DNA from 3 places in the Streptomyces sp. NPDC004667 genome. Region 1 is predicted to be linked to each of the others. Evidence: riboswitches for the same ligand, from Rfam matches in the RefSeq annotation. Region 1 holds a riboswitch; each other region holds the start of a gene.
The links. Region 1 has a riboswitch for cobalamin ahead of cobN (cobaltochelatase subunit CobN). Riboswitches for the same ligand answer to the same signal wherever they lie in the genome.

Region 1 (7,277 bases):
GTGACCCCGCTCGCCACCATCTGCACGTCGCACAGGATCGGCGCGCCCGCGGCCAGCGCGGCGCGCGCCCGCAGCACGACCTCGGGGGTGTAGCCGAGGTCCTGGGGCAGGTCCGTCATCCCGCAGGCGTGAATCATGCGCACCGCGACCTGGGCGACGGAGGCGGGCAGCCCGGAGAGGTCCGCCTCGGCGCGGATCGTGGCAAAGGACTGGCGGTAGATCGCGGCGCCGTCCTTCTCGTACTCGAACACGGTGTACTCGCTCATTTCTTCACAGCGACGGTGATGGGGTGGTGCTGCGGGCGGCCGTGAGGGCCGCCGCCAGGTCTGCGTGCGCGACCGGTGCGGCGGGCCGCCCGGGCGCGGAGATCTCGTACCCGTCCGGGGTGGCGACCAGGTCCACCCAGGCGGTGCCCCTCGGGTGCCCGCAGCGCCGCTCGCATCCGGACCAGTGCACGGACAGCGGGCCGGCCGTCCGCGCCGCGAGGGACCGCGCGTCGGCCCGTACGTCGGCCCGCGACTTGGCGCAACCGGGCTGCCCGGTACAGGCCGTGACGGACCGTCGGGGATCGCCGGGCGACGTGATGAGCCCGGCTCCGGCGAGGGCGTCGAGCGCGGGGCCCGCCGTACGGTGCGTCAGGCCGGGGACGACGACCCCGCGCCAGGGGGTCAGCCGCATCCGGCCGGTGAGCCCGGCCAGCAGCCGCCACTGGCCGGCGGTCAGCCGTCCGAGGGGTGCGAGCACGGACAGCGCGGCGGCGGCGCCGGGCCCGGACGCGGACCCGGACCCGGACCCGGCCACGATCCCGGGCTCGGGGCCGTCGGCGGCGGTCCGGGGCGCGGGGGTGTCGGGCTCGGTCTCGGAGGTGGCGGCGCGGGGCGCGGGGACACCGGCCACCCGTCCCGGAATCCCGGCGGCGGCCAGTCGCTCGCTCAACACCCTTACGTCCAGGGCGTGTTCGGCGGGAAGCTCGGTCACCCGCCAGGCCCGGGTCCCGGCGTGCGCGACGGCGTCGAGGAAGAGGTTCGCGGCGACCAGGGCGGCTCGGGGGGCGTCACCGGCCGCTACCAGGACGCCCTCCGGGGAGCCGGCGGTCCACACCAGGGCGCCGTCCCCGCACGCGGTCAGCGTCACGTCGGCCGCGAGGGAGGCCACGTCGCCGCGCCCGTCGTCGAGGGCGAACAGGAACCGCCCCGACAGGCGGGCCGCGCCCGGATCCGCGCACAACAGCCGGTCCAGCAGCGGCACCCAGGCCGAGACGTCCGGCAGCCCGGCCCGGTCGAGGCCGGCCAGCGGCGACGCGACGACGTTGCGGACCCGCTCGTGGGAGGGGGCGGGCAGCAGCCCGGCCCGGTCGAGCAGCTCCGCGAGCTCCCCGCCACAGCTCTCGCCGAGGCCGCGCAGCTGCGCGTTGCCGCGCGAGGTGAGGTCGAGGTGGCCGTCGCCGAGCCGTTCGGCGGCGTCGGCCAGCAGCAGGGCGGCCGGTCCGTCGAGGAGTCCGCCGGGGATCCGGATGCGCGCCAGGAACCCGTCGTCGGCCGCGTGCAGGCGCAGCGCGCCGGGGCAGGCGTCACCGCGTTCCCGTATGACGGGTTCGTCCCGCGATGCGGCGGAAGGGGGCTGGGGCATGGCCGCGAGCATACCCACGATTGCCCGCCCCCGACCTGTGTCCGTCGCCACCCCGCCGCCCCGGACCGGCACCGGGATTCCGCCTCCGGATTCCGCTTCCGGCCCCGGCCCGTGCACGTCACCGGGCCTTGTGACCCGGAACGGGCACCCTGATCCCGTACCCCGGTTCCGTCTCCGGCCCCGGTGGTGTCCGGGGCGCGGGGCGGGGCGCGCCGGAGCACGGGCGATTGGGAACACCAGGCACGGGGCAGAGCCCCGGCGAAGCCACCCCACCCCGCCCACCCCCACCGGGACGCACCGCCCCGGCCGCCCCCGCCGGGACCTGCCACCCCGGCACACCCACACCGGTACGCACCACCCCCGACCGCCCCCGCCGGGAGCCACCACCGCCCGACCGATGCCACCGGCCCCACCGACCGGCACCTCCCGCCCACCCGCACCGGCCCCGCCGACCGACGCCACCCACCGACACGCACCGGCCCACCCACTCCCACCCCCACTCCCGGCCAGGGACGACGCCGCCTAAGATGACCTTCCGACGGACCGTTCGGCCCGTCATCGCCGAGGACGGCGACATGGGAGGAAGCCCGGTGCGATTCCGGCGCGGTCCCGCCACTGTGAACCCCGCGGAGCACCCGCGCGGGGTGAGTCAGGAACTCCCGCCGTCCTCACTGCCCGGGGCGCGGAAACCCCGAGGAAGGCCTGCCGCCGCATGATCCTGCTGCTGTCGACGTCCGACACCGATCTGCTCAGCGCTCGCGCCGCGAACACGGCGGACGGCCCCGTCCCGTACCGGTTCGCGAACCCCTCCCGCCTCCCGCTCGACGACCTCCCGGGTCTCCTCGACGGCGTCGGCCTGGTCGTCGTACGCCTCCTCGGCGGCCTGCGCGCCTGGCAGGAGGGCCTCGACGTCCTCCTGGCCCCCGACCAGACCCGCCCGGTCGTGGTCCTGACCGGCGAACAGGCCCCGGACGCCCAGCTGATGGAGGCCTCCACCGTCCCCATCGGCATCGCGGCCGAGGCGCACGCCTACCTCGCGCACGGCGGCCCGGCCAACCTCGACCAGCTGGCCCGGTTCCTCTCCGACACCGTCCTGCTCACCGGCCACGGCTTCGAGCCCCCGGCCGGCTCCCCCACCTGGGGCCGGCTGGAGCGCACGGCAGGCCGTGACAGCGGCCCCCGGGTCGCGGTGCTCTACTACCGCGCCCACCAGATGAGCGGCAACACCGCCTTCGTGCACGCCCTGTGCGAGGCCGTCGAGGCCAAGGGCGGACAGCCCCTCCCCCTCTACGTGTCCTCCCTGCGCACCCCCGAGCCGGAACTGCTGGCCGAGCTGGAGGGGGTCGACGCGATCGTCACCACCGTCCTGGCCGCCGGCGGCACCCGCCCCGCGACCGCCTCGGCGGGCGGGGACGACGAGTCCTGGGACGCGGGCGCCCTCGCCGCGCTGGGCGTGCCGATCCTCCAGGCCCTGTGCCTGACCGGCTCCCGCAGCGCCTGGGAGGAGAACGACGAGGGCCTCTCGCCCCTCGACGCCGCCACCCAGGTCGCCGTGCCCGAGTTCGACGGCCGCCTGATCACCGTCCCCTTCTCCTTCAAGGAGATCGACGAGGACGGGCTGCCCGCCTACGTCGCCGACCCCGAGCGGGCCGCCCGCGTCGCCGGCATCGCCGTGCGCCACGCCCGCCTGCGCCACATCGAGCGCCGCGACAAGAAGATCGCCCTCGTCCTCTCCGCGTACCCCACGAAGCACTCCCGCATCGGCAACGCGGTCGGCCTCGACACCCCCGCCAGCGCCGTGGAGCTGCTGCGCACCCTCATCTCGCACGGCTACGACTTCGGACCCACCTCCGACATCCCCGGCCTGATCTCCGGTGACGGCGACGAGCTGATCCGCGCCCTGATCGAGGCGGGCGGCCACGACCAGGACTGGCTGACCGAGGAGCAGCTGGCCCGCAACCCGGTTCGCATCCCGGCCGCCGACTACAAGCGCTGGTTCGCCGAGCTCCCGGCCGAGCTGCGCGACAGTGTCACCGAACACTGGGGCGAAGCCCCGGGCAACATGTTCGTGGACCGCTCCTCGAACCAGGAGGGCGACATCGTCCTGGCGGCCCTGCGCCGCGGGAACCTCCTCGTCCTGATCCAGCCGCCGCGCGGCTTCGGCGAGAACCCGATCGCGATCTACCACGACCCGGACCTGCCGCCGTCGCACCACTACCTGGCGGCGTACCGCTGGATCCAGGCAGCCGCGGAGGACGGCGGCTTCGGCGCCGACGCGATGATCCACCTGGGCAAGCACGGCAACCTCGAATGGCTGCCGGGCAAGAACGCCGGCCTCTCGGCCTCCTGCGCGCCGGACGCCGCGCTCGGCGACCTCCCCCTCATCTATCCCTTCCTGGTCAACGACCCGGGCGAGGGCACCCAGGCCAAGCGCCGGGTGCACGCCACCCTGGTCGACCACCTCGTCCCGCCGATGGCCCGCGCGGAGTCGTACGGCGACATCGCGCGCCTGGAGCAGCACCTGGACGAGTACGCGCAGATCAGCGCCATGGACCCGTCCAAGCTCCCGGCGATCCGCGCCCAGATCTGGACCCTGATCCAGGCGGCGAAGCTCGACCACGACCTGGGCCTCGACGAGCGCCCCGACGACGACGGCTTCGACGACTTCCTCCTGCACGTCGACGGCTGGCTGTGCGAGGTCAAGGACGCCCAGATCCGCGACGGCCTGCACGTCCTCGGCGGCGCCCCGACCGGCGAGGCCCGGGTCAACCTGGTCCTCGCGATCCTGCGCGCCCGCCAGATCTGGGGCGGCACCTCCGCCCTGCCCGGCCTGCGCGAGGCCCTCGGCCTGGACGAGTCGGCCGCCACCCGCACCTCGGCGGACGAGGTCGAGGCGACGGCCCGCGCCCTGGTCCAGGCGATGGAGGACGCGAACTGGTCCCCGGAGGCGGTCGCCACGGTCGCGGCCGGCCACCCCACCCCGGTCTCGGACATCCTCACCTTCGCGGTGCACGAGGTCGTCCCCCGCCTGGCCGGCACCACGGACGAGATCGCCCACGTGGTCACCGCCCTGGACGGCGGCTTCGTCCCGGCCGGTCCCTCGGGCTCCCCGCTCCGCGGCCTGGTCAACGTCCTCCCGACGGGCCGCAACTTCTACTCGGTCGACCCCAAGGCCGTCCCGTCCCGCCTCGCGTGGGAGACCGGGCAGGCCCTGGCCGACTCCCTCCTCACCCGCTACCGCACCGACAACGACGGCGAATGGCCCGCCTCGGTCGGCCTGTCCCTGTGGGGCACCAGCGCGATGCGCACCTCCGGCGACGACGTCGCCGAGGCTCTGGCCCTCCTCGGCATCCGCCCCGTCTGGGACGAGGCCTCACGCCGCGTCACGGGCATCGAGGCCATCCCCCTCGCAGAACTCGACCGCCCCCGAATCGACGTCACCCTCCGCATCTCGGGCTTCTTCCGCGACGCGTTCCCGCACGTCATCGGCCTCCTCGACGACGCGGTCCGGCTGGCGGCCTCCCTGGACGAGCCGGCCGCCCACAACTACATCCGCGCCCACGCCCAGGCCGACCTCGCCGAACACGGCGACGAACGCCGCGCCACGACCCGCATCTTCGGCTCCCGCCCGGGCACGTACGGCGCGGGCATCCTCCAGCTGATCGACTCCCGCGACTGGCGCACCGACGCCGACCTGGCGGAGGTCTACACGGTCTGGGGCGGCTACGCCTACGGCCGCGGCCTGGAGGGCCGCGCGGCCCGCGCCGAAATGGAATCGGCGTACAAGCGCATCACGGTGGCCGCAAAGAACACCGACACCCGCGAGCACGACATCGCGGACTCGGACGACTACTTCCAGTACCACGGCGGCATGGTGGCCACGGTCCGCGCCCTGCGCGGCACGGCCCCCGAGGCCTACATCGGCGACTCCACCCGCCCGGAAACGGTCAAGACCCGCACCCTGGTCGAGGAGACCTCCCGCGTCTTCCGCGCCCGGGTGGTCAACCCCAAGTGGATCGAGGCGATGCGCCGCCACGGCTACAAGGGCGCCTTCGAACTGGCGGCGACGGTCGACTACCTCTTCGGCTACGACGCCACCACGGGCGTCGTCGCGGACTGGATGTACGACAAGCTGACGGAAACCTACGTCCTGGACCCCACGAACCGCACCTTCCTGGAGGAAGCCAACCCCTGGGCCCTCCACGGCATCGCGGAACGCCTCCTGGAAGCCGAATCCCGCGGCATGTGGGAAAAGCCGGACCCCCAGATCCTCGAATCCCTCCGCCAGGTCTACCTGGACACGGAAGGCAACCTCGAAGGCGAATCGGAGTAGCCGCCGCCTCTCCCACACGAACCGGCCTCCTCCCCCACCAAACGGGCGAGGAGGCCGGTTCAGCTGCCGCACACGGTACGCCCAAAAACGCGACACGCATCGCCTGCCGCACCGGGAACCGGCTCTCCGTGAACGCGATGTTCGCGGCGACTTCCGCGGCCTGTACATCCGATACATCCCAGTCGAGGATCCTTTGGGTTTCCGATCAACCGGACTTCCTACAGCACTGCACCCAGCGACGATGCCATCGATCTCGGCCTGATACGAGGCCCCGGCAGTCTCACGGATGGGCCTCACCCCGGCGAGAGAAGGCCCTACTGTCAGGCTCCACAAGTCCATCAGCCGCCCCCTGGCGGTAGATCGCGATCCGGCGCCAGATCGCGCCATGGAAGCCTCGCGGGCGGCCACCCTCGTGGGGGCAAGAGGGTCACAGCCTCATACTCTTCGCGCATGCACCTCGGAAGATCCATAGCCTTGCTGATCGGCGCATCGATTCTGGTCAGCGCATGCTCCGCCACGTCTGCCCCGCCCTCTGCGGACACCCTCAGCTCCCCAACCGGCGCGGTGACCGCGTCTACACCGCCCTCAGCAGATTCTCCAGGCGCGCGGGCCAAGTTGAGCGCTGCCGATCTGCAGGGCCGCTGGTGGACCTGGGCGGCTTCGAGCGTCAGCGGCTCGAACCCTGTCTCGGATCAGGACGGCCACCTGTGCGGTCAGGGCCAGGCAGGCGGCATCTGGTTCCTGGCCGGCACCTTCGGCGAAACCGTGACGCGCTCGTGCACAGTGCCTTCAGCTGTGCCAGTGGCCTTCCCCCTGGTGAACCTCATGGGTAAAGCAAGCGACTGCACCGCGTTCATGACTTCGGCTCAGGGAAATGCCGTCCTCGACGGCCAGACTCTGGAGCCCCAACGATACGAGGCGACAGCCGTGCAGATCAGTGCTGTCGACGGTAATCCGATCACCCAGAACGGGGGGCGCTTGCGAACCCAGGCCTGCGGCCTCTGGGTGCAACTGGAACCGCTGGCACCTGGCAGCCATACTCTGAGCATCCGGGGATCATCGGGATCTTTTGCCGTCTCTGTGGACTACAAGCTTCAGGTCTCGGCCAGCTGAAAGAACATGACCTGTCAATCGAGGCCGCGGCGCTGAAATGCGTCTGCATGGCCGCGCCGGCGGTCAGGACATCGGCCTCTGCACGTGCTCCTTCACCTTCGGCGACCAGATCGACACCAAGATCATCCAGTCCTCGGCGTTCCAGGGCGGCACCACGATCACCGAGGGAAAGGCCGCCGGTGCGTTCGTCCGGGCACTCGAC
Region 2 (7,277 bases), on a different contig from region 1:
GTGGTCGGGTGGGTGCCGATGCGCGTGCGGACACCATAGACCTCGGCCAGCAGGTCCTCCGTCAGCACGTCGCCCGGCACCCCCGCCGCGACCACCCGGCCGCCCGCCAGGACGTACAGCCGGTCGCAGAAGGAGGCCGCCAGGTTGAGGTCGTGCAGGACCAGCAGGCTCGTCGTGGGCAGGCCGCTCACCAGGTCCAGGACCTCCAGCTGGTAGCGGATGTCGAGGTGGTTGGTCGGCTCGTCCAGGGCGAGGAGGCCCGTTTCCTGGACGAGGGCGCGGGCGACGAGCGCGCGCTGGCGTTCCCCGCCGGACAGTTCCTCGAAGCGCCGAGCCGCGAAGGCGGCCGCGCCGACCGTCTCCAGGGCCCTGTCGACGCGCAGTGCGTCCCCCGGGCCGTCCTGTTCCCAGAACCGCTTGTGCGGGCTGCGCCCCATGGCGACGGCCTCCCGGACCGTCAGGCCCAGGGCGCCGGCGCCGTCCTGGGGAACGGCAGCCACCTTCCGGGCCCGCTCCTTGACGCTCATCGGGCCCGCGTCCTCCCCGTCGAGGAGCACGCGGCCGGCGGTGGGCCGCAGCGTGCCGTAGACGCAACGCAGCAGTGTGGTCTTGCCGCTGCCGTTCGGCCCGACCACGGCGACCGTCTCCCCCGGCCGGGCGGTCAGGTCGACTCCGCGCAGCAGCGGCTGCCCGTCGATCTCGTAACGCACGGCCTCGACGGTGAGTTCCACCGGACTCCCCGTCATCCGCCCACCACCCCCTCGCCGCGGCCGGACCTGCGCAGCATCCACAGGAAGAACGGCCCTCCCACCAGTGCGGTGACCACGCCGACCGGTATCTCCTCGGGCGCGGCCGCCGTACGGGCCAGCAGGTCGGCCAGCGTCAGGAACACGGCCCCGCCCAGAGCGGCGACGGGCAGCAGGGCGCGGTGCCCGGCGCCCACCACCATCCGGGCGGCGTGCGGAACCATCAGCCCGACGAAGCCGATCGCCCCGCTGGAGGCCACCAGCACCCCGATCACGAGGGAGGTGAGCACGAACGCGGCGGCCCGGAACCGGCCGGTGTCCAACCCGAGGGTGTGCGCGCCCTCCTCCCCCGCGAGCAGCAGGTCGAGGGGCCGGGCCAGGGTGACGAGCACACCGGTCCCGACGAACAGCGCGGCCGCGGGCAGGGCCAGTTCGTCCCAGCGGGCCCCGCCCAGGCCGCCCAGCGTCCAGAACAGCACGGAGCGCATCTGGTCGGGGCTCGCGGACAGTACGAGCACCAGGCTGGTCAGCGCGGAGAGCACGTACTGCACGGCGACTCCGGCCAGGATCAGCCGGCCGGTGGTCATGGTGCCGCCGCGCCGGGCCAGGGCGTAGACGGTGACGAGCGCGGCCATCGACCCGGCGAACGCGGCGAGCGGCACCCCGGCCCCGCCCAGGAAGCCGACGGCGCCCGCACCGGCGGCCGTACCGAAGACGATGACGAGCACGGCCCCGGCGGAGGCGCCCGAGGAGGCGCCGAGCAGGAAGGGGTCGGCGAGCGGGTTGCGCACGAGGGCCTGGAGCACCGCGCCGGCGACCGCGAGTCCGGCGCCGACGACCGCACCGAGCAGGACGCGCGGCATGCGGACGTCCCACACGATGGAGGCGAAGGCTCCGCCCCGCGCGCCCGGTCCGGCGAGGACCAGGTCGAGGACCTTGCCGGGGGCGATCCGTACGGGGCCCAGGGCGAGCCCCGCCACCGCCGACGCCGCCAGCGCGGCGGCGAGGAGCAGGAGGACGGTGGCGGTCCGGCCGCGGGTCACGCGGCGTCGGGGTGCAGTTGGCGGCCCAGGGACTCGACGGCGTCGGCGACGCGGACGCCGAGCACGGCGGAGGAGAGCGGCAGCACGACGAACCGCCGGTTCTTGACCGCGGGAACCTCCGCCAGCGCCGGGTCGTTCAACAGGCGCTGCTTCTTGGACTCCACGGTGGTGCCGCCGTAGTCGTAGATGAGGACGACCTCGGGCTTGCGCTCGATGACCTTCTCCCAGGACACGTCGCCGAAGGTGTCGTCGAGGTCGGCGAAGACGTTCGTGCCTCCGGCGAGGGTGACGATTTCGTTGCCGATGCCCTTGCCACCCGAGGTGAAGGCGGAGCCCTCACCGGAGTCGTAGACGAAGACGGGCGGCCTCGGCGCGTCCTTCAGCCGCGCGGTGACGGCGTCGACGCGGCGTTGCTCGTCCTCGACGAGGGCCGCGCCGCGTTCGGGCACGCCGAAGGTCCGGGCGACCTCGGTGATCTCGGTCTTCAGCTGGGCGAGGCCGACCGGGCCCCGGGTGCAGTACTCCACGCTCAGCCGGGAGCCGATGCCGGACCGGGCCAGCCCTTCACGGTCCCGGCCCTGGCCCTTGTCGAAGGCGCTGGCGTAACCGCCGTACACGAAGTCGGGGTCGGCTCCGAGGAGCACCTCCTTGGAGGGGTATTCGCCGGCCAGCACCTTGATCTTGTCGTAGGCGGGCCGGTAGGCGGGGAGCACGGAGTCGTCGAGATAGGCCGTGCCGACCATCCGGTCCTGCAGTCCGAGGGCCAGCATGATCTCGGTGGCGTGCTGGTTCATCGTGACGGCCCGCTCGGGCGGGGCCTGGTAGGTGCTGGTGACACCGCAGTTGGTGACGGTGTACGGGAACCCGGGCGCGGGCCGCGCTCCGGGGCCGGGCCGGACCGCACCGGCGGGTCCGTCGGCCGGCCCGCCGCACGCGGCGAGGGGAACCAGGAAGGCGAGGGCGGCGATTGAGCGCAGGGTTGCGCGGGAACGCGACATGGCGAGGCCTCTCCGGGGGATCCTCGTCCCCGGTCGAAGTGAAGAGGCGGCGCGTCAGTGTCTGACTCCCGGGGCCCGCGGGTCGGCGGAACTCCGGTCACAGTGGCGGGACCGCACCGGATTCGCACCGGTTTCCTGTCCTGCGCCGCCCGGGACAACCCGCACAAGTGTGCCAGATGCCGCCTTTGCCTCGAACGGGGGTCCACAGATCCAACGCGGCCGACCGCCACCGGGGTCGGCGCACGAACGCCCGGGGACGACAGGAGTCGCTCCTACCACCGGGGCGGACGTTCCACTTTCCGCAATCCGCCCTGTCATATGCCTACCGTCGCCCCCACCTGCGGGTCTACGGTGCTGCCACCGGACCCTCCCGGGCCGGCGCCCCTCCCGGCTCCCCACGGGAGGGGCGCCGCGTGCCCGGTGCACAGACATCGGCGGTCCACGTCCCGGACCCGCCGGCGGGTCGGAGTGCGCTGTTCCGGGTCAGGCCCCGTTGTCAGTGGTGGCGGATAGCGTGGGCGCATCATCCGCGAGCAGTTCCTGACTTGCGGGGACGCTGCGGGCTGCAGCTGCACGGCCCCGCCCCGCCGGGCCCTTCAGGGCACGAGAGACCGGCGGGGCGGAGCACCGTCAGGCCTCGGGCGACCGTAGCCGCCGCACGTCGGGGCACTCCTCGTCCACGGCCCGCCGCAACACCACGAGGCCGCCGTTCGCTTGGCTTGCCGCGGCCGGATCTCAGGCCGCGGCTACGACAGTTGCCCGCAGCCACTCGCGCAACAGGGCCTGGTACTCGTCGGAGCCCGCCTGCCCGACCGCGACGAGCGCGCGGATCCGCTCGTTCAGCTCGGCGGCGCGGTCTTCGGCAGGGGTCGGGATCATGTCGCACAGGATATCGGGCCCCACCCGCCATCCGGTCCGCGCTCTCATAAGCCGGCCCGCATGATCCGTACCGTCGTGCTCGACGTCGGCGAGACCCTCACCCGCGACGACCGCCACCGGGCCGGCTGGGCCGACTGGCTCGGCGTCCCCAGGCACACCCTGTCCGGGCTGGTCGGCGCCGTCGTCGTCGACGGCCGCGACAACGCCGACGCGATTCGCCTGCTCCGCCCGGACATCGACGTCGCGGCCGAGTACGCCGCCCGGGAGGCCGCCGGACGCGGCGAACGGCTCGACGAGACCGACCTGTACGTCGGCGACCACCCCGCCAACGACGTCTTCCCCGCGGCGGCCGTCGGCCTGCTGACCGCGCACCTCCGCCGCGGCCCGTGGGGCCACTGGTGGGCTGACGACGAAACCGTCCGGCAGGTCGCCGACTACTCCATCGACTCCCTGTTCGACCTGCCCGACCTGCCCGGCCTGCCCGGCCTGCCCGGCCTCGTCAACCCCGGCCGCCGGGGCGGCAGTCACGGCTGACGCTCCTGAAACACAGCGAACGCCCAGCGGGAGAAAGTTCCCGCTGGGCGTTCGTCGGTGTTCGTGAAGGTGAGTCTTGCAGGGGCGGCAGGATTCGAACCTGCGGCCTACGGTTTTGGAGACCGTTGCTCTGACCAGCTGAGCTACACCCCTTTGGTGGGACCAACCATGACACGGCAGGTCGCGAAGATCCACTGAATTCGGGTGTCGACTCGGGGAAAGTTCGCGGCGGCCCGGCGGGAACCTTCCCCCGCGCTCCCGAACCCAACAGGCCCAGCAGGCGAAAACGGTCACAAGTTACCTCGACGCGTGTAGTGACTTGGCAGGCATTCGACAGTAGAACTTGTTCTCACTCCGTCGAGAGTGAGGAAGATCAAATGAGTGACAAAAGCCTGCACAGCAAGGTGTCCAAGGGCGTGTCACGCCGCGGCTTCATTACCGGAACCGGTTCCATTCTTGGAGCCATGGCCCTGGCGGTCAACACCGTCCCGGCCCGAGCGGAAAGCGCCACCGGGGCGGCCGCCGCGAACGCGCCGATCGACTCCGGTGCCCACGTCCCGGCCCTCGTCATCGGTACCGGCTACGGCGGCTCCGTCGCCGCGCTGCGGCTCGCGCAGGCCGGGGTCGACGTGCACATGATCGAGATGGGCATGGCCTGGGACACCCCCGGCAGCGACGGCAAGATCTTCGCCAACACCACCAAGCCCGACTACCGTTCGTACTGGCTCCGCACCAGGACCAAAGCCCCGCTCAGCAACTTCCTCGGCTTCCCCATCGACAAGGACGTCCCGCGGTACACGGGCATCCTCGATGCCGAGGAGATGGGCGGGATCATCGTCTACCAGGGCCGCGGCGTGGGCGGCGGTTCCCTGGTCAACGGCGGTATGGCGGTGACGCCCAAGCGGCAGAACTTCGCCGCGATCCTGCCGTCGGTGGACGCGGAGGAGATGTACTCCACCTACTACCCGCGCGCCAACGCCGGGCTCGGCGTGGGTCTGATCGACCCTGCCTGGTTCGACACGGTGGACTGCTACCAGTTCGCCCGGGTCGGCCGCAAGCACGCCCAGCGCTCCGGCTTCCCCTTCGTCTTCGTCCCGGACGTCTACGACTGGGACTACATGAAGCAGGAGGTCGCCGGCACCGTCCCCAAGTCCGCCGTCGACGGCGAGATCCTCTACGGCAACAACGCCGGCAAGAAGTCCCTCCAGAAGACCTACCTCGCGGCCGCCCGGGCGACCGGCAAGGTCGCCATCTCCCCGCTTCACCGGGTCACCACCGTCTCCCCCTCGGCCGGTGGCGGCTACGCGGTCGGCATGGAACAGATCGACACCACCGGGGCGGTGGTCGCCACCAAGACCGTCACCGCAGACCGCGTGTTCTTCGCGGCGGGCAGCGTCGGCACCAGCAAGCTCCTGGTCAAGCTGAAGGCCACCGGGGCGCTGGCCGACCTGAACGACGAGATCGGCAAGGGCTGGGGCGACAACGGCAACGTCATGTGCGGCCGGGCCAACCACATGTGGGACCCCACCGGCAACGTCCAGGCCGCCATCCCCTGCGGCGGCATCGACAACTGGGACGCGGGCGGGGCCTTCGCCGAGGTGGCCCCGCTGCCCACGGGGATCGAGACGTACGCCTCCTTCTACCTCTCGATCACCAAGAACCCCAACCGCGCCGAGTTCACCTGGAACGCCGCCGCCGGCAAGGTCGACCTGAACTGGCAGACCGCCTGGAAGCAGCCCTCCATCGACATGGCGAAGAGCATCTTCGACAAGATCAACTCGAAGGAGGGGACGATCTACCGGAGCGACCTCTTCGGCGTCAACAAGATCTGGGGCGACCACCTCACGTACCACCCGCTCGGCGGCGCCGTGCTGAACAAGGCCACCGACAACTACGGCCGCCTGCGCGGCTACACCGGCCTCTACGTGATCGACGGAGCGCTGATCCCCGGCAACACCAGCGTCAACCCGTTCGTGACGATCACGGCCCTCGCCGAGCGGAACATAGAGAAGATCATCGCCACCGACCTGTGAGGCCGCCGGCGATCCGGGCCCGGGGCCGTGCGGAACCGCCTCCGCACGGCCCCGGGCCGCTTCAGCCGCCCGGCAGCACACAGACGCTGTCGAGGCCCAGCACGTGGTTGAGCCGGCCGAAGGCGAGCCAGGAGCCGATGCTCATGCTCAGCTCCACGATCTCCACCTGGCTGTAGTGCGCGGTCATCCGGGCCCAGAACTCCTCGTCGAGGTTGTGGTGGTCCAGGGCGTAGCGCTCCGCGTACTCGGCCGCCAGCCGGGTGCGGTCGTCGAAGGCCCCGGTGGTCCGCCACTCGGTCACCGCGTCGGCGAACCCCTCCTCGACCTTCTCCCCGTCCCGGTCGGTGCGCCAGTCGAGGCAGAAGACGCAGCCGTTGATCTGCGCGATGCGCAGCCGGGCGGCCTCGAACTCGCGCAGGCCCAGGGTGGTGTGGGCGTAGACGGACAGGGAGAAGTTGGCCGCGGCCATGCCGATGCCGGGCACCAGGTCGCCCCACACGTACTCGATCGGGTGCTGTCCTTCGGGGACGTCGATCCTCATGGCTGCTTCCTTCCGAGTTTGCCGACTGCGGGTCGCAGCGGGACGTCGAGCGCGTCGTAGAGCCCCGGTTCGGCGTCGACCAGCCAGTCGATGGCGCCGACGAGCCGGCCGACGGCGGTGGCGTTGCCCCCGGCGGAGCGGTTGTCGTCCTCGTCGGTGCACTCGACGGTGACCTCGATGCGCGGGCGGCCCTCGATGACGACCCGGTGGGCCCCGCTCCCGTCGGGCGGGGTGGGCCAGTCGGGGGCGCAGGACGGGTGGATACGGGTGACGTGTTCGATGACGATGCGGGGCTCGCCCTCGACGATGCCCTGCACCTCGAAGCGGATGGCACCTTGGGTGCCGGCCTCGAACTCGCCCATGGTGCGGGTGGTCACGGTGGCGTCGAGGGCGCGGCGCTCCGAGGTCTCGCGGATCTCGTCGAGTTCCACGCCGAGGGCGCGGGCCATCATGCGGATCTGGCCGCCCCACACCATGGTCGGGACGGAGGGCATGAGCATCAT
Region 3 (7,277 bases), on a different contig from region 1:
CCGCCCAGGGCGTATCCGGCGACCGCGGCGAGGGTGGGGGTGCGGACCTCGCCGAGCCGGTCCCAGGCCGTGAACCAGTCCGTGAGGTACATCTCCACGTAGCTCCGCGGGCGCATCTCCTTGATGTCGGCGCCCGCGGCGAAGGCCTTGGCGGAGCCGGTGAGGACGATGCAGCCGATGTCCGGGTCCCGGTCCAGTTCCTCCACGGCGGCCACGACCTCCGTCATCACCTGGAGGTTGAGCGCGTTGAGGGCCTCGGGCCGGTCGAGGGTGAGGACGGCGACGCGGCCCTTGCGTTCCAACAGGATGGTCTCGTAGGTCATGCGGGGGTTCCGTTCTGGGGTCGCAGGGAGCGGACGATGGCCGAGAAGTCCAGGCTGGCCCCGTCGCCCTCGGCGAACGCGGCGTACATTTCGGCGGCCTTGAGGCCCAGCGGCGCGTCCACTCCGCCGGCCCGCAGGGCGTTCGCGGCGAGCCCGAGGTCCTTGGCCATGAGGGGTGCGGCGAAGCCGGGGCGGTAGTCGCGGTTGGCCGGGCTGGTGGGCACCGGGCCGGGGACGGGGCAGTTGACGGTGAGGGCCCAGCACTGGCCGGAGGCGGTGGAGGAGACGTCGTAGAGGGCCTGGTGGTCCAGGCCGAGGCTCTCCGCGAGGACGAAGGCCTCGCTGACCCCGATCATGGAGATCGCGAGGATCATGTTGTTGCAGATCTTCGCGGCCTGCCCGGCGCCGGGCCCGCCGCAGTGCACGGCCTTCTTGCCCATGGCGTCGAGCAGCGGCCCGGCGGCGGCGAACTCCCGTGCTCCACCGCCCGCCATGAAGGTGAGCGTGGCCGCCTCGGCACCCACGACCCCGCCGGACACCGGGGCGTCCAGCGCCCGGTGACCGGCCGCGACGACGGCCTCGTGCGCGGCGCGGGCGTCGGCGACGTCGATGGTGGAGCAGTCGACGAACAGGGTGCCGGGCCGGGCGGCGGCGAGCAGGCCCTGTTCCCGGTAGAGGGAGAGGACATGACGCCCGGCGGGGAGCATGGTGATCACCACGTCGGCCGCGGCGGCGGCCTCCGCGGCGGTGGGCGCCGGCTCGACGCCGGTGGCGGCAGCGGTGGCCAGCAGCTCCGGTACGAGGTCGAAGCCGAGGACGCGGTGGCCGGCCCCGACGAGGTTGGCGGCCATCGGGCCGCCCATGTGTCCGAGCCCGATGAATGCGACGGTACTGCTCACCAGACGACCTCCTGCGCAGAAGCGGTCGCGACGAGCCCGAGCCCGTTCGCGTCGAGCGGGGCGAAGTACCGGTCCACGTCCGCCGGGGTGACGTCCTCCAGCGTGGCCGGGGACCAGCGCGGGTTCCGGTCCTTGTCGATGACCTGAGCGCGGATCCCCTCCACCAGATCGGGCGAGGACAGGGCCGCGCAGGAGATGCGGTACTCCTGCTCCAGCACCCGCTCCAGCGGGCCGAGCCGGCGGGCCCCGCGCAGCGCGGCCAGAGTGACCTTGACCGCCGTCGGCGACTTGGACAGCAGGGTGTCCGCCGCGTCCTTCGCGGCGGACGGGCCCGAGGCCAGGAGCCGGGCCACGATCTCCTCGGCGGTGTCGGCGGCATAGCAGTGGTCGATCCACTCGCCGCGCGCGGGGACGAGGGTCCCGGCGGGAGGCTCTTGCACGTGCCGCTGCAGCACTTCGTGTACGGAGTCCACGGCCAGCTCCCGGGACAGCGCGGGCAGCGCCCGTGCCGGGACGAAGTGGTCGGCGAGCCCGCACAGCAGCGCGTCCGCGGCGCCGACCGGGGCTCCGGTGAGTGCCAGGTGGGTGCCGAGCTCTCCCGGAGCCAGCGCGAGGAGGTAGGTCCCGCCGACGTCGGGGACGAAACCGATGCCGGTCTCGGGCATGGCGATCTTGGAGCGTTCGGTGACGATCCGGACGCTGCCGTGGGCGGAGATGCCGACTCCGCCGCCCATGACGATGCCGTCCATGAGGGCGACGTAGGGCTTCGGGTAGCGGGCGATCAGCGCGTTGAGGCGGTACTCGTCCCGCCAGAAGTCCGCCGAGGCGGTGCCGCCGGCGCGGGCGTCCTCGTGGATCGCCCGGATGTCACCGCCCGCGCACAGGCCCCGGCCGCCTGCGCCGTCGATGACCACCACTTCGACGCCGGGGTCCTCGGCCCAGGCGGTGAGGGCCTGCTCGATGCGGAGCACCATGGGGTGGCTGAGGGCGTTGAGTGCCTTGGGGCGGTTGAGGGTGATGTACGCGGCGTGGCCCTCGGTGCGCAGGAGGACGTGGTCGCGGTCTTCAGGGGCTTCGTGGCTCATCGCAGGGTCTCCGTGAGTCCGCGCGCGACGATGACGCGCATGACCTCGTTCGTGCCTTCCAGGATCTGGTGGACCCGCAGGTCGCGGACGATCTTCTCGATGCCGTACTCGCTGAGGTACCCGTATCCGCCGTGCAGCTGGAGGGCCGCGTCGGCCACCGCGTACCCGGTGTCGGTGGCGAACCGCTTGGCCATCGCGCACAGGCGCGGGGCCAGAGGGTCGCCGCTGTCCAGGGACTCGGCGGCCTGCCGCACCAGCGCCCGGGCGGCGGCGAGTTCGGTGGCCATGTCGGCCAGCCGGAACTGGAGCGCCTGAGCGTCCAGGAGTCGGCTGCCGAAGGCCTCGCGGTCGGCCAGGTAGGACAGCGAGCGGTCGAGGGCGCTCTGCGCCCCGCCGAGGGAACAGGCGGCGATGCCGAGCCGGCCGCCGTTGAGGCCGTTCATGGCGATGCGGAAGCCATCGCCTTCCGCGCCGAGCCGCCGGTCGGCAGGAATGCGAACACCGTCGAGGACCACCTGACGGGTCGGCTGGGCGTTCCAGCCCATCTTGCGCTCGTTGGGACCGAAGGAGACTCCCGGGTCCTCGCGCTCGACGACGAAGGCGGAGATCCCGCCCGGTCCGGGTTCGCCGGTCCGGGCCATGACCACGTAGACGTCCGAGGCGCCGGCACCGGAGATGAACTGCTTGACCCCGGTGAGCACGTAGTGGTCGCCGTGGCGTTCGGCGCGGGTGCGCAGCGCGGCGGCGTCCGAGCCCGCGCCCGGTTCGGTCAGGCAGTAGCTGCCCAGGGTCGCCGCGGAGCAGAGGCCGGGCAGCCGGCGGGTGCGCTGGGCGTCGTCTCCGTAGCGGTCGATCATCCAGGCGACCATGTTGTGGATGGAGAGGTAGCCCGCGATGGACGGACAGCCGGTCGCGAGGGTCTCGAAGACGAGGACGCCGTCGCTGCGGGAGAGGCCGGAGCCGCCGTGTTGCTCGCTTACGTACACGCCGGCGAGGCCGAGTGCGGCCGCCCGGCGGATGACGTCGACGGGGAAGTGCTTGTCCTGGTCCCAGGCCACGGCATGGGGGGCCAGCTGCTCCTGCGCGAAGTCGAGGGTGACCTCGGTCAGCGCGAGCTGGTCCTCGGTGAGGGTGGTGGTCACGGCGGTCACCCCATCGTGGGGATGGTGAAGCTCGCGCCTTCCTTGACCCCGGAGGGCCAGCGCGAGGTGACGGTCTTGGTACGGGTGTGGAAGCGGATCGAGTCCGGGCCGTGCTGGTTGAGGTCGCCGAAGCCGGAGCGCTTCCAGCCGCCGAAGGTGTGGTAGGCCACGGGCACCGGGATGGGGACGTTGACGCCGACCATGCCGGTGTTGACCCGCCGGGTGAACTCGCGGGCGGTGTCCCCGTCCCGGGTGAAGATCGCCACGCCGTTGCCGTACGGGTGCTCGCTCGGCAGGCGCAGTGCCTCCTCGAAGTCGGCGGCGCGGACCACCGTCAGGACGGGGCCGAAGATCTCCTCGCGGTAGACGCGCATCTGCGGGGAGACGCGGTCGAAGAGGGTGGCTCCGGCGAAGAAGCCGTTCTCGTGGCCGGGGAGGGTGAAGTCACGCCCGTCGACGACCAGTTCGGCCCCTTCGTTGACGCCGATGTCGACGTAGCGGCGGACCCGGTCGAGGGCGTCCTGGCTGACCAGAGGACCGAAGTCCGCGTCCGGGTCGTCGGAGCGCCCGATCTTCAAGGTGGCGATGCGGTCCTTGAGTGCGGCCACCAGGCGGTCCGCCGTCTCCTCGCCCACGGGCACGGCCACGGAGATCGCCATGCAGCGCTCGCCCGCCGAGCCGTAGCCCGCGCCGATCAGGGCGTCCACGGCCTGGTCGAGGTCCGCGTCGGGCATCACGATCATGTGGTTCTTGGCCCCGCCGAAGCACTGGGCGCGCTTGCCGTGCGCGGCGGCCGTGGCGTAGATGTGCGCGGCGATCGGCGTGGAGCCGACGAAGCCGAGCGCCTGGACGCGGGGGTCTTCCAGGAGGGTGTCGACGGCCTCCTTACCGCCGTTGACGACGTTCAGCACGCCCGGCGGCAGCCCCGCCTCCAGGAACAGCTCCGCCAGGCGCAGCGGTACGGACGGATCGCGCTCGGAGGGCTTGAGGATGAACGCGTTTCCGCAGGCCAGGGCCGGTGCGGCCTGCCAGAGCGGAATCATGGCGGGGAAGTTGAACGGGGTGATGCCCGCGACGACGCCGAGGGGGCTGCGCAGGGAGTGCACGTCGATGCCGGTGCCGGCGTTGTCGGTGAACTCGCCCTTGAGGAGGTGGGGGATCCCGGCGGCGAACTCGACCACTTCCAGGCCGCGTTGGAGGTCGCCGTGGGCGTCGGCGACGGTCTTGCCGTGCTCGGCGGACAACAGCCGTGCCAGATCGTCCCGTTCGCCCTCGACCAGCTGGAGGAAGCGCAGCAGGACGCGGGCGCGCCGCTGGGGGTTCCACTGACCCCAGGCGGCCTGCGCCTGCTCGGCGTCGGCGACGGCGGCCTCGGTGTCGGCGCGCCCGGCCAGCGGGACCCGGGCCTGGACGGCGCCGGTGTTGGGGTCGTACACGTCGGCGAAGAGCCCGGAGGTGCCGGTGGTGTGCTTTCCGCCGATGAAATGGGTGAGTTCGCGGACCATGGGTGCCTGCTCTCGTCAGGTGAGATCCGAGGGATGGCAGGGCCGACTCGCGGGCGGGCCCGATGGGGCACGCCGCGGGGAGGGCCGTGGGACTACGAGCGCGCCAGATCGGTGTGCGCGCGCTCCGCCGGATCACCAGGGTCGTGGGTACAAACCGGTGCCATGCGTGTCTGCTCCATCCTCGTGGACAACACGGAACATCCGCGGCCGGTATCCTGACTCCCGGATCCCCGCGCGCCGCCCGCCTTCCCGACAGACCTCGTCAGTGGCGTGTGGATGGCAGCACACTCCCCGGTCACAGTGGCGGGACCGTGCCGGATTCACACCGGCTTCCCTGCACCGCGGACCTTGTGCCACGAACATATAGTTGGACGTCCTAGTAAGTCCAGACCCACCGCTCGGGCGGCCCTGGAGTCACGCGCGGTCGCGGGCCACGGGGTACGGGACGAAGGTGCTGCTGTTCTCGTCGACCGCGAGCGTGCGGCCCAGGGGCGGGACGGCGCGCTGCGGGCAGTCGAGACGTTCGCACAGCCTGCAGCCCATGCCGATGGGAGTGGCGGCCGAGGCGTTGTCCAGGTCGAGGCCGTCGGAGTACACGAGCCGCGACGCGTGGCGGATCTCGCAGCCGAGGCCGATGGCGAAGGTCTTGCCGGGTTCGCCCCAGCCGCCGCGGTGGCGGGTGACGGCGCGCGCGGTCCACAGGTGGCGCTGCCCGTCGGGCATGGCGGCGATCTGTACGTGGATGCGGCCGGGGGCGGCGAAGGCCTCGTAGACGTTCCACAGCGGGCAGGTGCCGCCGGCCCGGGAGAAGTGGAACCCGGTGGCGGACTGCCGCTTGGACATGTTTCCGGCCCGGTCCACGCGGACGAAGGAGAACGGCACCCCGCGCAACCTGGCGCGCTGCAGGGTGCTCAGGCGGTGGCAGACGGTCTCGTAACCGATGCCGAAGTGGTCGGTGAGGCGTTCGATGTCGTAGCGGAATTCCTCGGCGGCGGTGTGGAAGGCGCGGTACGGGAGGACCAGGGCGGCCGCGAAGTAGTTGGCGATGCCGATCCGGGCCAGGGCGTGGGCGGGGGAGCCGGGCTCGAAGTCCTCGGCGGCCAGCCGGTCCAGCTCGTCGCCGTACTCCAGCAGGGCGAGCTGCGTGGCCATCCGGAACGCCTGCTGGCCGGGCCGGAGCCGGCCGGACAGGTGCAGGACGCGCGTGCGGGCGTCGAAGCGGTGGAGTCGGTCCGCGTCGGGGGCGGGGCGGGCCCCGTGCCGGTCGGCGTCGGGGGCGGGGCGGATCCCGTGCCGGTCGGCGTCGGGGGCGGGGCGGATCCCGTGCCGGTCCGCGTCGGGGGCGAGGCGGATCCCGTGCCGGTCGCCGAGGCGGTTCGAAAGCGCCCGGACGACCTCGCCGGTGCGGATGCCGACCTCCCGGGCCAGGTCCTCGGCGGCGAGGTCGGTGTCGTGCAGGTAGTTCCGGCGCCGGTAGAAGAACTCGCGGATCTCCTCGTGGGGTGAGCGCGGAGCGGCCGGGTCGCCGCCGCGTCCGTCCGCGGTGTCCGCGAGCCGCTCGGTCAGCAGCTGGGCGCGTCGGCCGAGGTCCAGCAGGACGGAGGCGACGGCGGGCATCCGGGTGGCGAGTTCGGCCAGGTCGGAGGGGGAGACGCGGGCCTCGGCGACCTCGCCCGCCAGGGCCTCGCGCAGATCGGCGACGAGGCGGCCCGTGTCGCGTTCCGAGAAGAAGCCGGGGTCCACGCCGAAGGCCTCGGTGAGCCGCAGCAGGACGGGCACGGTGAGCGGCCGGGAGTCGTGCTCCATCTGGTTCAGATAGCTCGGCGAGATGGCCAGTACCCGCGCCAGGTCCGCCTGGCTCATCCGGCGCTCCTCGCGCAGCCGCCGCAACCGCGCTCCCGCGTACGTCTTGCCCACCCCTGACCCCCCTCGGCCTCGTTCCGGGTTCAGCGTACGCACGGATCCGCCGTTGCAGACCCTTCGCAACCTTGGCAAAACCGCCGCCGAAGATTCGCAGAAATTGGCAGCCGTCCCTGATTGATGGCACTGCGTGCCGCTGTCAGAGTCTGTCCTGCGGCCGCCGGACCCCGGCAGCCGAGGCGGACACTCCGGGCCCGACTCGCGCCCTGACGTCGGAAATCCCGGCCGTCCGGACTCGGTTGACCTGCGGCATTGCTCAGATCCGCCCTCCGGGTCCGGCGGCCACGACCTCAGATCACGGCACAGAGTGCCAACAACCTGTCGCGAAGGACGGGCGCGTTGGCAGGCGAAGCGACACAGGGAGACGGTGACGGTCATGGCAGACACGAACACGACGACGGCG

Region 2: it holds a riboswitch for cobalamin, as region 1 does, so the genes downstream of both, ABZW32_RS26175 (ABC transporter substrate-binding protein) here and cobN (cobaltochelatase subunit CobN) in region 1, are expected to answer to the same signal.
Region 3: it holds a riboswitch for cobalamin, as region 1 does, so the genes downstream of both, ABZW32_RS12130 (CoA-acylating methylmalonate-semialdehyde dehydrogenase) here and cobN (cobaltochelatase subunit CobN) in region 1, are expected to answer to the same signal.

What each region holds. Positions count from the first base shown of each region.
Region 1 is NZ_JBEXKC010000023.1:44,938-52,214, reverse strand. Features, by position in the region: gene ABZW32_RS15740 (precorrin-8X methylmutase) at 1-266, opposite strand, end outside; gene cobG (precorrin-3B synthase) at 271-1,629, opposite strand; cobalamin riboswitch at 2,152-2,311, shown strand; gene cobN (cobaltochelatase subunit CobN) at 2,342-5,962, shown strand; gene ABZW32_RS15725 (signal protein) at 6,578-7,075, shown strand.
Region 2 is NZ_JBEXKC010000053.1:41,734-49,010, forward strand. Features, by position in the region: gene ABZW32_RS26165 (ABC transporter ATP-binding protein) at 1-746, opposite strand, end outside; gene ABZW32_RS26170 (iron ABC transporter permease) at 743-1,789, opposite strand; gene ABZW32_RS26175 (ABC transporter substrate-binding protein) at 1,786-2,787, opposite strand; cobalamin riboswitch at 2,822-2,965, opposite strand; gene ABZW32_RS26180 (hypothetical protein) at 3,523-3,666, opposite strand; gene ABZW32_RS26185 (hypothetical protein) at 3,727-4,200, shown strand; tRNA gene ABZW32_RS26190 (tRNA-Trp) at 4,280-4,353, opposite strand; gene ABZW32_RS26195 (GMC oxidoreductase) at 4,578-6,233, shown strand; gene ABZW32_RS26200 (carboxymuconolactone decarboxylase family protein) at 6,295-6,774, opposite strand; gene ABZW32_RS26205 (dihydrodipicolinate reductase) at 6,771-7,277, opposite strand, start outside.
Region 3 is NZ_JBEXKC010000016.1:81,749-89,025, reverse strand. Features, by position in the region: gene ABZW32_RS12150 (enoyl-CoA hydratase) at 1-323, opposite strand, end outside; gene mmsB (3-hydroxyisobutyrate dehydrogenase) at 320-1,222, opposite strand; gene ABZW32_RS12140 (enoyl-CoA hydratase/isomerase family protein) at 1,219-2,307, opposite strand; gene ABZW32_RS12135 (acyl-CoA dehydrogenase family protein) at 2,304-3,458, opposite strand; gene ABZW32_RS12130 (CoA-acylating methylmalonate-semialdehyde dehydrogenase) at 3,455-4,954, opposite strand; cobalamin riboswitch at 5,142-5,327, opposite strand; gene ABZW32_RS12125 (short-chain fatty acyl-CoA regulator family protein) at 5,369-6,871, opposite strand; gene aceA (isocitrate lyase) at 7,251-7,277, shown strand, end outside.